One region of the Streptomyces sp. NBC_01216 genome, then DNA from elsewhere that is predicted to be linked to it. Evidence: riboswitches for the same ligand, from Rfam matches in the RefSeq annotation. Region 1 holds a riboswitch; each other region holds the start of a gene.

The links. Region 1 has a riboswitch for cyclic di-AMP ahead of OG393_RS06905 (M23 family metallopeptidase). Riboswitches for the same ligand answer to the same signal wherever they lie in the genome.
Region 2: it holds a riboswitch for cyclic di-AMP, as region 1 does, so the genes downstream of both, OG393_RS03740 (M23 family metallopeptidase) here and OG393_RS06905 (M23 family metallopeptidase) in region 1, are expected to answer to the same signal.
Region 3: it holds a riboswitch for cyclic di-AMP, as region 1 does, so the genes downstream of both, OG393_RS00950 (transglycosylase SLT domain-containing protein) here and OG393_RS06905 (M23 family metallopeptidase) in region 1, are expected to answer to the same signal.

What each region holds. Positions count from the first base shown of each region.
Region 1 is NZ_CP108677.1:1,643,073-1,646,550, forward strand. Features, by position in the region: gene OG393_RS06900 (GntR family transcriptional regulator) at 127-801, opposite strand; gene OG393_RS06905 (M23 family metallopeptidase) at 992-1,762, opposite strand; cyclic di-AMP (ydaO/yuaA leader) riboswitch at 1,777-1,942, opposite strand; gene OG393_RS06910 (M16 family metallopeptidase) at 2,155-3,478, opposite strand, start outside.
Region 2 is NZ_CP108677.1:860,711-864,188, reverse strand. Features, by position in the region: gene OG393_RS03755 (helix-turn-helix domain-containing protein) at 1-123, shown strand, start outside; gene OG393_RS03750 (DUF6126 family protein) at 144-299, shown strand; gene OG393_RS03745 (tyrosine-protein phosphatase) at 302-1,114, opposite strand; cyclic di-AMP (ydaO/yuaA leader) riboswitch at 1,506-1,662, shown strand; gene OG393_RS03740 (M23 family metallopeptidase) at 1,665-2,600, shown strand; gene OG393_RS03735 (SGNH/GDSL hydrolase family protein) at 2,749-3,478, shown strand, end outside.
Region 3 is NZ_CP108677.1:226,418-229,895, forward strand. Features, by position in the region: gene OG393_RS00940 (ribonuclease H family protein) at 1-597, opposite strand, end outside; partial or broken gene OG393_RS00945 (dienelactone hydrolase family protein) at 685-1,272, opposite strand; cyclic di-AMP (ydaO/yuaA leader) riboswitch at 1,838-2,022, shown strand; gene OG393_RS00950 (transglycosylase SLT domain-containing protein) at 2,026-2,892, shown strand; gene OG393_RS00955 (FecCD family ABC transporter permease) at 3,096-3,478, opposite strand, start outside.

The sequences.
Region 1 (3,478 bases):
TTTCCCCGCCGGGAGCGTGGGTACGCCGCATTTCTCGTCCCGGCGCATCGCATGACACGAATCAACCGATTCCCGGGCAGCGCGAATAGGCCCCCGCATTACCTCTCTTTGTATACGGCGCCGCTGTTAATTCCGGATACTCACGGTGTTTACGGCAGGTTGCGAAGCCCTCACACGGCCGCGCCTGGGCCGGTACAGCGCCAGCGAGCGCTCGGCGTGCAGCGCGGTGAGGGCCCGCGCCCGCTCGGCGTCGCCCCGCGCCACCGCGTCCACGATCGCGCCGTGCTCCGCCCACTCCTCCCTGGGCCGGGGCGCCGGTTCCACCGCGTACATCCAGGCGATCTTGTGCCGTAGCTGGGTGAGCAGCGCCGTCAGCGCCGGACTGCCGGCGGCCTGCGCCAGCGTCTCGTGGAACCAGCCACCCAGGGAGCGCAGATCCTCGCCCTGCCCTCGCCTGGCCCGTTCCTGTCCCAGCCTGACCAGGCCGCGCAGCACCTTGAGATGGGCCTCGGTGCGGCGCTGGGCAGCCCGGGCGGCACCCAGCGGCTCCAGCAGCACCCGCATGTCCAGCAGGTCCGCCGCCTCCTGTTCGGTGGGCTCGGCGACGTGGGCGCCCGCGTGCCGGCGGGTGACCACGAACCCCTCGGACTCCAGCGTGCGCAGTGCCTCGCGGACCGGGACGCGGGAGACCCCGTAGCGGCGTGCCAACTGCTCCTCGGTCAGCCGGGTGCCACGCTCGAAGACCCCGGAGACGATGTCGTCCCGGATCGCCGTGCATACCGACTGCGCGGGAATGCGCATGTTCGACCTCCGCCTTAATCCGCCTTAATCCGCGCGAAACCCATCCGGTGGACGTCCGTTCGCCGACCTTGCGGTGACTCTATTGCAGGAGGGCGGCATTTCCGAAGGCCACGGAGGTTCCATGGATATCTTTTGGCCTGTAGAAAAGCCCCGGCTCTGTACGAGCCGGGGCTTTCTGACGCGTGCGGGATCAGACGTTCACACCGCGGGCGCGCAGGTAGGCGATCGGGTTGATGTCCGAGCCGTACTCGGCGGTGGTGCGGGCCTCGAAGTGGAGGTGGGGTCCGGTCGAGTTGCCGGTCGAGCCCGAGACGCCTATCCGCTGACCGGGAGTGACGGCCTGACCGACCGAGACACTGATGGCCGCGAGGTGACCGTACTGGGTGTACGTGCCGTCGTGCATCCGGATGACGACGTTGTTCCCGTACGCACCGCCCCAGCCGGCCTCGACCACGGTGCCGGAGCCCACGGAGACGACCTTGGTGCCCGAGGCGGCGTGGAAGTCGACGCCGGAGTGGCTGCCGGAGGACCAGAGCGCACCCCCGGTCTTGTAGCCGGTGCTGACGTACGAGCCGGCGACGGGAAGCTGGAAGGAGGCAAGGCGCTTGCGCTCGGCCTCGCGGGCGGCGCGCTCCTTGGCCTGGCGGAGTTCCTTGGCCCGGGCCTCGGCCTTGCGCTTGGCCTCGGCGGCGGCCTTCTCGCGGGCGATGGCCTCGACGGCCTCCCGCTCCTGAGCGACGGCCTGGACGCTCACCGTGTCCACCAGGACGTCGGCGACCACGGCCTGGTTGAGGCCGGTGTCCTCCAGGGAGGGGGCCTCCGTGTCGGCTGCGAGCGCCGGGGAGGCGAGGGTTCCGATGACGCCGGTGGTGGCGAGGGTGGCGACGCCGGCGATGCCCGCGCCACGGCGCGCCAGACGGCTCGGAGCACGATGTTTCCCGGTGGCACGGGTGAATGCCATGGAGGGGCTGATTCCTTTCCTTCCTTCTCGCCTACCGGGTTAGCTGACGGGTTCGGAGCAGGAAGGTCTCCTACGGGCCCCTCCGCACGGCGGCGAAGGCGTCCGATTCACCCCAGGGACTTCGCGTGGGTCCCCGGCTCCCCAGGCTCGCGCCTGACGGGGACTCGGCGATGGCTGTCCGATTGCCGCGGGTGCGACGGGTGCAACGGGCGGACAGCCGGATCGAAGCTAAGCGGACCGTCTTTCAATCACCAAACAGACACGCTTGTTTGTAAGACATGCCACAGGGCATACGATCACCCAATCCTGCAATTCGGACATAGCGAAGGACCCCGGCATACCGCTGCGCCGAGGTCCTCCCGCCCGGGATGCCGGTGCCCCGGCCGCCCCAATCAGCCGCTGACGACCGTCACTTCACCGATGCCGAGCGCGCGCACCGGCTCCGCGATCTCGGCGGCGTCACCCACCAGGACGGTGACCAGGCGGTCCACCGGGAAGGCGCTGACGACCGCGGCCGTCGCCTCGACCGTGCCCGTCTCCGCGAGCCGCGCGTACAACTGCGCCTGGAAATCGTCCGGAAGGTGCTGCTCGACCTGGTCCGCGAGCGTCGCTGCGACGGAGGCAGCCGTCTCGTACTTGAGAGGCGCCACGCCCACCAGGTTCTGCACGGCCACGTCCCGCTCGGCGTCCGTCAGCCCGTCGGCGGCCAGGGTGCGCAGCACCTGCCACAGGTCGTCGAGCGCCGGTCCGGTGTGGGGAGTGTCGACGGATCCGCTGATGGCGAGCATCGAGGCACCGTGACCCGCGCCGTCGGAGCGCAGCACCTGGCCGAAGGCACGAACGCCGTAGGTGTAGCCCTTCTCCTCACGCAGGACACGGTCCAGGCGGGAGGTGAGGGTGCCGCCGAGGCAGTAGGTGCCGAGCACCTGGGCCGGCCACACACGGTCGTGCCGGTCGGCGCCGACGCGGCCGATCAGCAGCTGCGTCTGGACGGCTCCGGGGCGGTCCACGATGACCACGCGGCCCGTGTCGTCGGCCGTGATCGGCGGCATCGGGCGGGCCTCGGCCGTGTCGCCCGTCCAGGCGCCCAGCGTCTCGGCGAGGATCTTGTCGAGGTCCACGTCGGTGAGGTCGCCGACGATCACGGCGGTGGCCGTGGCGGGCCTCACGTACGCCGTGTAGAAGGCGCGGACCGCGGCGGCGTCGATCGCGGCGACGGTCTCCTCCGTGCCCTGCCGCGGCCGGGACATGCGCGAGCCGGCCGGGAAGAGCTCCCGGGAGAGTTGCTTGGCGGCCCGGCGCCCCGGGTTCGCCGTCTCGTGCGGGATCTCGTCGAGCCGGTTGCGGACCAGACGCTCGATCTCGGTCTCGACGAAGGCCGGCGCGATCAGGGCCTCGGCGACCAGACCGAGCGCCTTGGGCAGCCGGGAGACGGGAACCTCGAGGGAGACGCGCACGCCGGGGTGGTCGGCATGCGCGTCGAGGGTGGCGCCGCAGCGCTCCAGCTCGGCGGCGAACTCCTCGGCGGAGTGCTTGTCGGTGCCTTCGGACAGGGCACGGGCCATGATCGTGGCCACCCCGTCCAGACCCTCCGGCTCGGCGTCCAGCGGGGCGTCGAGGAAGATCTCGACGGCGACCACCTGCTGGCCGGGGCGCGGGCAGCGCAGCACGGTCAGACCGTTGTCCAGCGCGCCGCGGTCCGGGGCCGGGAAGGCC
Region 2 (3,478 bases), 780 kb from region 1:
CTGACCCCGCACCGCATCGGCGCCGCCACCCGCGACGGCGCCGAACTGCTCTTCGTCCACACGCTGATGCAGAGCCCCGTGGCCGAGCTGTGTCTCGGCGAAAGAGCACCGCATCAGCGCTGAGCCCATCGGAAGGGGCCGTCATGTCCGAAAAGTCTGTACCTGTCACCGGCGAGGAGCGTGAGGCCGGGAAGTTCCCGAAAGGGCTCGTGCTGCGCCTCTTCGCCTACCTGGTGGCGGGGCACCTCTTCGCGGGCTTCCTCTATCTGCTCTTCCTGCTCGGCGGGCAGAACCAGTAGGGCTACGCCTCGGTGAGCAGGCGTGCGCGCAGCCGCTCGCGGGTCTCCGGGGAGAGTCCCAGTCCGTCCGTGAGATAGCTCTCCTCCGTGCCCCAGGTCTGCTCGATCGTCTCGAACGCGGCCCGGATGTATTCCAGGCGCGCGTCGAACAGCGGGCGCAGCAGCTCCATCACCTCGGGCGACATGGCGTCCGCGGCGGTGGAGCTGCGGCGCACCTTGTAGCGGCGGTGCGGATCGTTCGACTTGAGGTAGTCGGCCTCGATGGCCTCGCGCTCCACGCCGACCGCGAGCAGTGAGATCGCGATGGACAGGCCCGCGCGGTCCTTGCCCGCCGCGCAGTGCATCAGGGCGGGGACGCTGTCCTCGGCCAGCGCGTGCAGGACGTGGCTGTGCTCCGTCGTGCGTTCGACAATCATCTTTCGGTACGAAGCGGACATGCGGGCGGCCGCCTTGCCGTCACCGAGCGCCTCGCGTAGCTGGTGCAGCTCGCCCTGGCTGACGAGCTTCCAGAAGTCCTTGCCGTCGGCCGGGTCGTTGAGCGGGATGTTCACGTTCCGTACGCCCGGGAGTTCGACGTCCGGGCCCTCGATCTTGCGGTCGGCGTGATTGCGGAAGTCGAAGACCGTGTGCAGGCCGAGTGTCGTCAGGAAGGTCGCGTCCTCCCCGGTGGCGTGTGCGAGGTGGCCGCTGCGGAAGAGGCGCCCGAACCGCACGGACCGGCCGTCCGTGGCGGGCAGGCCGCCGACGTCGCGGAAGTTGCGTACGCCGCTCAGCTCGGGTTCGGTCGACGGGACCTGTGGCAGCTGCTGCGTCACGAGTGCTCCTGAGTGTTGACGATCTTCGATCGTGCGCGATCGGTTCCTGGCGCAATCATCCCGGCATGTGGCTGGTCCACACACCCCTGGGACGGTAATGGGCGTTGTGTCCGAATTAATGCATTAGGGGTAACACGCCCTGGTTGTGGGGGAGATGGGGCGGGTGCGTGAGCAGCGTCATAGCCGTGACGGACCGTGCCTGATCGTCTTTCGCGACACCCCTGCGGCGAAAGGAGGGAGAAGGGTCGTCATCCACGCAGGGTGACCGGAAATTCCCTTCGGATATCGAAGGCCGGAATGTCCGCGGAATGCGGCGGCTTGTTCCCGCCGACCCCGCTCGTCTACGGTCACGCTCAATCCGGTCGGACCGCCGAATCCTGCCACCGTCCGGAATTCGCACCCACCCACGTGTGGCAGGAGCGGGGGACCCAGGTAGTACGCCGGTCCTTCAGTCCAGGACGGCTCGGGGTGAAGTCGCGTGAGAGCGCGACCGGACATCTCCAGTCCGAACCCGACAGCTCACCTCGCAGGCGACGGAGAGGAATTCGCCATGCCCGCGAAGGGTAAGCACCGCCGTCCCAAGGCCAACCCGATCACCCGCGGATTCGTCGCCGCCGGAGCCGGTGGCGCCGTCGTCGTCCTGCCGCTCTTCGGTGCGACCGGCGCCCACGCCGCCGAGCAGGCCGCTCCGGCCGCGGCTCCCCGGCAGGCCGTCACCGCCGCCGCGACGCAGGCCCCTGCCGCCGCCCCGGCCGCGAAGGCCAAGCCCCGCACGTACTCCGTCGTCCCCGGCGACTACCTGTCGAAGATCGCCGCCGAGCACCACCTCGCCGGCGGCTGGAAGAAGCTCTACGCCGACAACCGCCAGGTCGTCGGCGAGAACCCCTCCCTGATCCTCCCGGGCATGAAGCTCACCCTCGGCGCCAAGTCGACGGCCAAGGCTCCCGCCCCGAAGGCCGCCGCGAAGGCCGCGGCCAAGAAGTCCTCCGCCGGCTCGGCCGAGACCCGAGGCACCCGCAGCGCCGAGCGCACCGCGGTGGAGGCCGCCCCGGCGGCCCCGCAGTCCTCGCGGGCCTCCTCCTCCGGCTGGGTCGCGCCGGTCGGCGGCGGCATCTCCACCCCGTACCGCGCCTCCGGCTCCATGTGGTCCTCCGGCTACCACACCGGCGTCGACTTCATCGCCTCCTCCGGCACCTCCGTGAAGGCCGTCGGTCCGGGCACCGTCTACTCCGCGGGCTGGAGCGGCGCCTACGGCAACGAGGTCGTCATCCGGCACGCCGACGGCACGTACTCCCAGTACGCCCACCTCTCCTCGCTGTCCGTCTCCGCCGGACAGACCGTCACCGGCGGCCAGCAGGTCGGCCTGTCCGGTTCGACCGGCAACTCCACCGGGCCGCACCTCCACTTCGAGATCCGCACCACCCCCAGCTACGGCTCGGACATCGACCCGCTGGCCTACCTGCGCGCGCACGGCGCCGCCATCTGATCACCGACGCTCCGTCAGGCCCGGCACCCCGCGTGCCGGGCCTCGGCGTATTCCGGCTTGGCGCAATCTTGACCGGTGGTGTATCTCACCTGTCGTCAACCCCTCCTTACGGTCGCGTAGGTCACACCCCCGGGGGAAAAATGCTCCCGTGGCAGACGATTCGAGATCAACAGACATCCACGCATTCGGGTCGTACGCGGCGATCGGTGACAGCTTCACCGAGGGCGTCGGAGACCCGGGGCCCGACGGGAAGTACCTCGGCTGGGCGGACCGCTTCGCGGTCCTGCTCGCCGATCAACGGCCGGAGCACGACGCATTCCGTTACGCCAACCTGGCCGTGCGCGGCCGGCTCCTCGACCAGATCGTCGCGGAGCAGGTGCCGCGCGCGAAGGAGCTCGCCCCGGACCTGGTGACCTTCTGCGCCGGCGGCAACGACATCATCCGCCCCGGTACCGACCCCGACGACGTGGCCGAGCGGTTCGAGCACGCGGTCGCCGACCTGACCTCGGCCGTCGGTACGGTCATGGTGACGACCGGGTTCGACACCCGTGACGTTCCCGTGCTGCGGCACCTGCGCGGCAAGATCGCCACCTACACGGCGCATGTCCGGGCCGTCGCCGACCGCTACGGCTGTCCCGTGCTCGACCTGTGGTCCCTCCGGTCCGTCCAGGACCGGCGGGCCTGGGACGACGACCGGCTGCACCTGTCGCCGGAAGGCCACACCCGGGTCGCGCTCCGTGCCGCCCAGGTCCTCGGCATGGAGGTGCCCGCCGACCCCGACCAGCCCTGGCCCCCGCTGCCGCCGCGCGGCACCCTCGAAGTGCGGCGGGACGACATCCACTGGGCCCGGGAGTACCTGGTCCCGTGGATAGGGCGTC
Region 3 (3,478 bases), 1.4 Mb from region 1:
GCCGGAGAACCTGGCCTTCAGGGAACCACCGCCCGTCGTGCGAGAGCCCGGGCGGCGGGCCGTCGGCCGGCCTCCGGCGCCGACGGGCCTCGCGGCGCCGCCGCCGGGTCCGGCGGGCGGCAGCTCGGAGCCGGCCGCCGAGCCGATGGCCTGCTGGGTGCGGGCGGCGTGGCCGGCCGCCCGGTCGGCGGCGTCGTTCAGACGGTCCCCGTCGACCTGGTGCGCCGGGGTGTGGACGAAGTCCACCTGGCGGCCGGCCAGGAGTTCGTCGATCCGCACGACCAGGTCCTTGTTCGCCACCGGGGAGCCCGAGGCGGTCTTCCAGCCCTTGCGGCGCCAGCCCGGCAGCCAGGTCGTGACCGCCTTCATGGCGTACTGGGAGTCCATCCGGATCTCCACCGGCGCCGCCGGGTCGAGGGCCTCCAGGAGTCTCTGGAGCGCGGTGAGTTCGGCGACGTTGTTCGTCGCGCTGCCCAGCGGACCGGCCTCCCAGGTCGCGACCTCGCCGTCCGTCCCGGCGACGACCCATGCCCAGGCCGCGGGCCCGGGATTGCCCTTCGACGCGCCGTCGCACGCCGCGATGATCTTCTGCACCATGCCACGATCCTGGCATGCCGGGGGCCGGAGGCACACACGCCGATCCGGTGGGCGCTCCCCGTCCCGGCCACCCGGGGCCCCACACCGCTATCCGGCGGCGCCGAGGAAGCCGAGCACCTGTTCGGTGAGCAGGGTCGCGGCGCTCGCGTCGTAGGACGGCAGGGTGCTGTCGGCGAACAGGTGCTCCTCGCCGGGGTAGAGGAAGAGCTCGGCCTTCCCGGTGCTCGCGACGAGCGCGCGGGCGGCGTCGAGGTCGCCCTCCCCGGTGAAGTACGGGTCGCCGTCCATACCGTGCACCTGCACCGGAACGCCGTCCGGCCAGCCGCCGAAGTCGTCCGCGGGGATGCAGGCACTGAAGAGGAGGGCCCCGGTGGCGCCGGGCCTGGTCTGCGCGAGCCGCTGCGCGGGGAGCACGCCCAGGGAGAATCCGGCGAGGACGAGCCCGTCCGGCAGCGACTCGGCGGCGTGGACACCGCGCTCGACGATCGTGTCGAAGCCGAGGGCCTGGGCGTGTCCGACACCCTCTTCGAGCGTGTCGAAGACGCGGCCCTCGTACAGGTCGGGCACGTGCACGGTGTGGCCGTGCCGGCGCAGTTCGCCGGCGAAGGCGGTGACGCCCGCCGTCAGACCGTGCGCGTGGTGGAACAGCAGTACCTCGGCCATGGGACTCCTTCTCGTGGGACGCCCGCCTCTGGCTGCGAGCGCACCCCTCGGTGAGCGTCGGCTGACGGGAGGGTCGGCGCCGCCACTCCCCTGGGGCGGGAAGGCGCCCGCCGGTCCGCCGGCCTCATGAGCCTAAGGCTGCTCTCGGGCGAGGTGTCCGGACGCCGGCTCTGTCGGGGAGGGGACATGCCTCGGGAACCGGGGGCAGGGGAGTCGAGGCCCACAGACCGGCCCGCGCTGTCGCCGCGCGCGCTCGTGGGGTCCGTCGCGGTGCGGCGGTCGGGTCACCGGCGGACTCTCGCCTCCGCACCGGGACCTCAACACGCGCATAAAAAGCCATAAAACGACCAGTTACCCTCCAAGGATCAATCTTCCTTTGCTCGCAATTATCGGATGATGTCGGACATTTCTTCCAGGTGACATGACTCACGGGCACGCGACCCGGTGACCCGCCCACGGACCCCATCTCCCAGCGTTTCAGGGAGATTCGGGGCCTCCTCCACCTTCGCGGCCCCGCCCGCCGGCCACTCGGAGCGTCTTGTTATCGACGGCATTTCTCGCCTACGGTCACCTCCATTCGGATGGAACGCCGAATCCTGCCACCATCCGCAATTCCCACTATTCACCGCCGGCAGGAGCGGGGGACCCATGTATTCGCCGGTCCGGACTCCGGAACGGCTAGGGGTGAAGTCGCACCTGTGCGACCGGGCATCTCCAGCCCGAACCCGACAGCTCACCCCGCAGGCGCCGGAGAGGAAATCCGTCATGCCTGCAAACGGTAAGCACCGACGCCCGAAGCGTCGCCCGCTCGCCCGTGGTATCGCCCTGATCAGCACGGGTAGCGCCGCCCTGACGCTTCCGCTGGTCGCGTCCGCCACCGCCCACGCGGCTCCCGAGATCACTCCTGCCATTGCCACGGCTAACGCCGCCGCAAATGTCTCTCAAAAGATCACGGAATCCCTTCCGGCGGCACCCGCCACCACCCCAAAGACGTACACCGTCGCGCCGGGGGACTCTCTCTCGATGATCGCTTACGAACAGGGCGTCCGAGGCGGTTGGAAGGTTCTCTACCGCGCCAATCACGACGCGGTCGGTGACAATCCGTCACTTATTCATCCCGGGCTCAAGCTGACGCTTCACCGGAATTCCACAGCGGCCAAGCCGAAGTCCTCCGCACCCGCGCAGAAGACGAAGACGAAGACGGCCGAGCCGGCACAGGCCACGTCCACCGACCGGGCCAGCCGATCCCAGCAGCGCACCACCCCCGCGCCGCAGACGCAGGCCGCCGCTCCCGTCGCGGCCAAGAACTACACGAACGACCTCGACGGCTGGATAAGGGAGTCGCTGGACGTGATGGCCCAGCACGGCATCCCCGGCTCCTACGAGGGAATCCACCGCAACATCATGCGCGAGTCCTCCGGCAACCCGCAGGCCGTGAACAACTGGGACTCCAACGCTGCGGCCGGCACCCCCTCGAAGGGCCTGCTGCAGGTCATCCAGCCGACGTTCCTCGCCTACCACGTGCCCGGTACGTCCATGGACCTGTTCGACCCGGTCGCCAACATCACCGCCGCCTGCAACTACGCGGCCGACCGCTACGGCTCCATCGACAACGTCTTCGGCGCCTACTGACCGGGGCGACGGCGCTTCCTGACGGGCGCGCCGCCTCAGAGCCTGTCGGGTGACCTTCGATCGACAGGCTCTCACCGCGACAGGAGGAAGGCCCTGACCGCTCGGGGGTCAGGGCCTTCCCCCCTGTCGTCCGCGCGCCCGCGATGCGGCGCGGGCCCCTCGGGACGCGGGTGGGGACGCACGCGGTGGCAGCGCCGCCCGGACTACAGCGTGCCGCGCCGCCATTCGCGGACCAGCAGGTAGCCGAGGTAAAGACCGCCGATGGCCATCGTGTAGATGCCCACCGGCAGATTCTCCAGGAGCGGCATCTGCTGGGCGGCGAGATCGGCCAGGACCAGCAGCAGCGCGCCCAACAGCATGGACAGCGCGAGCTGGGGGCCTGATCCGCGCGACAGCCGCTTGGCGATCTGGGGGGCCGTCAGGGAGATGAAGGCGATCGGCCCCGCCACGCTCACCGCACCGGCCGACAGCACGATCGCCAGGGTGACGGCGACGGTCTTGGTCCGGGCGGGCCGGCCGCCGAGCGCCGCCGCGGTGTCGTCACCCATCTCGCCGATTCCGATGTCCCGCGAGAGCAGCACGGCGA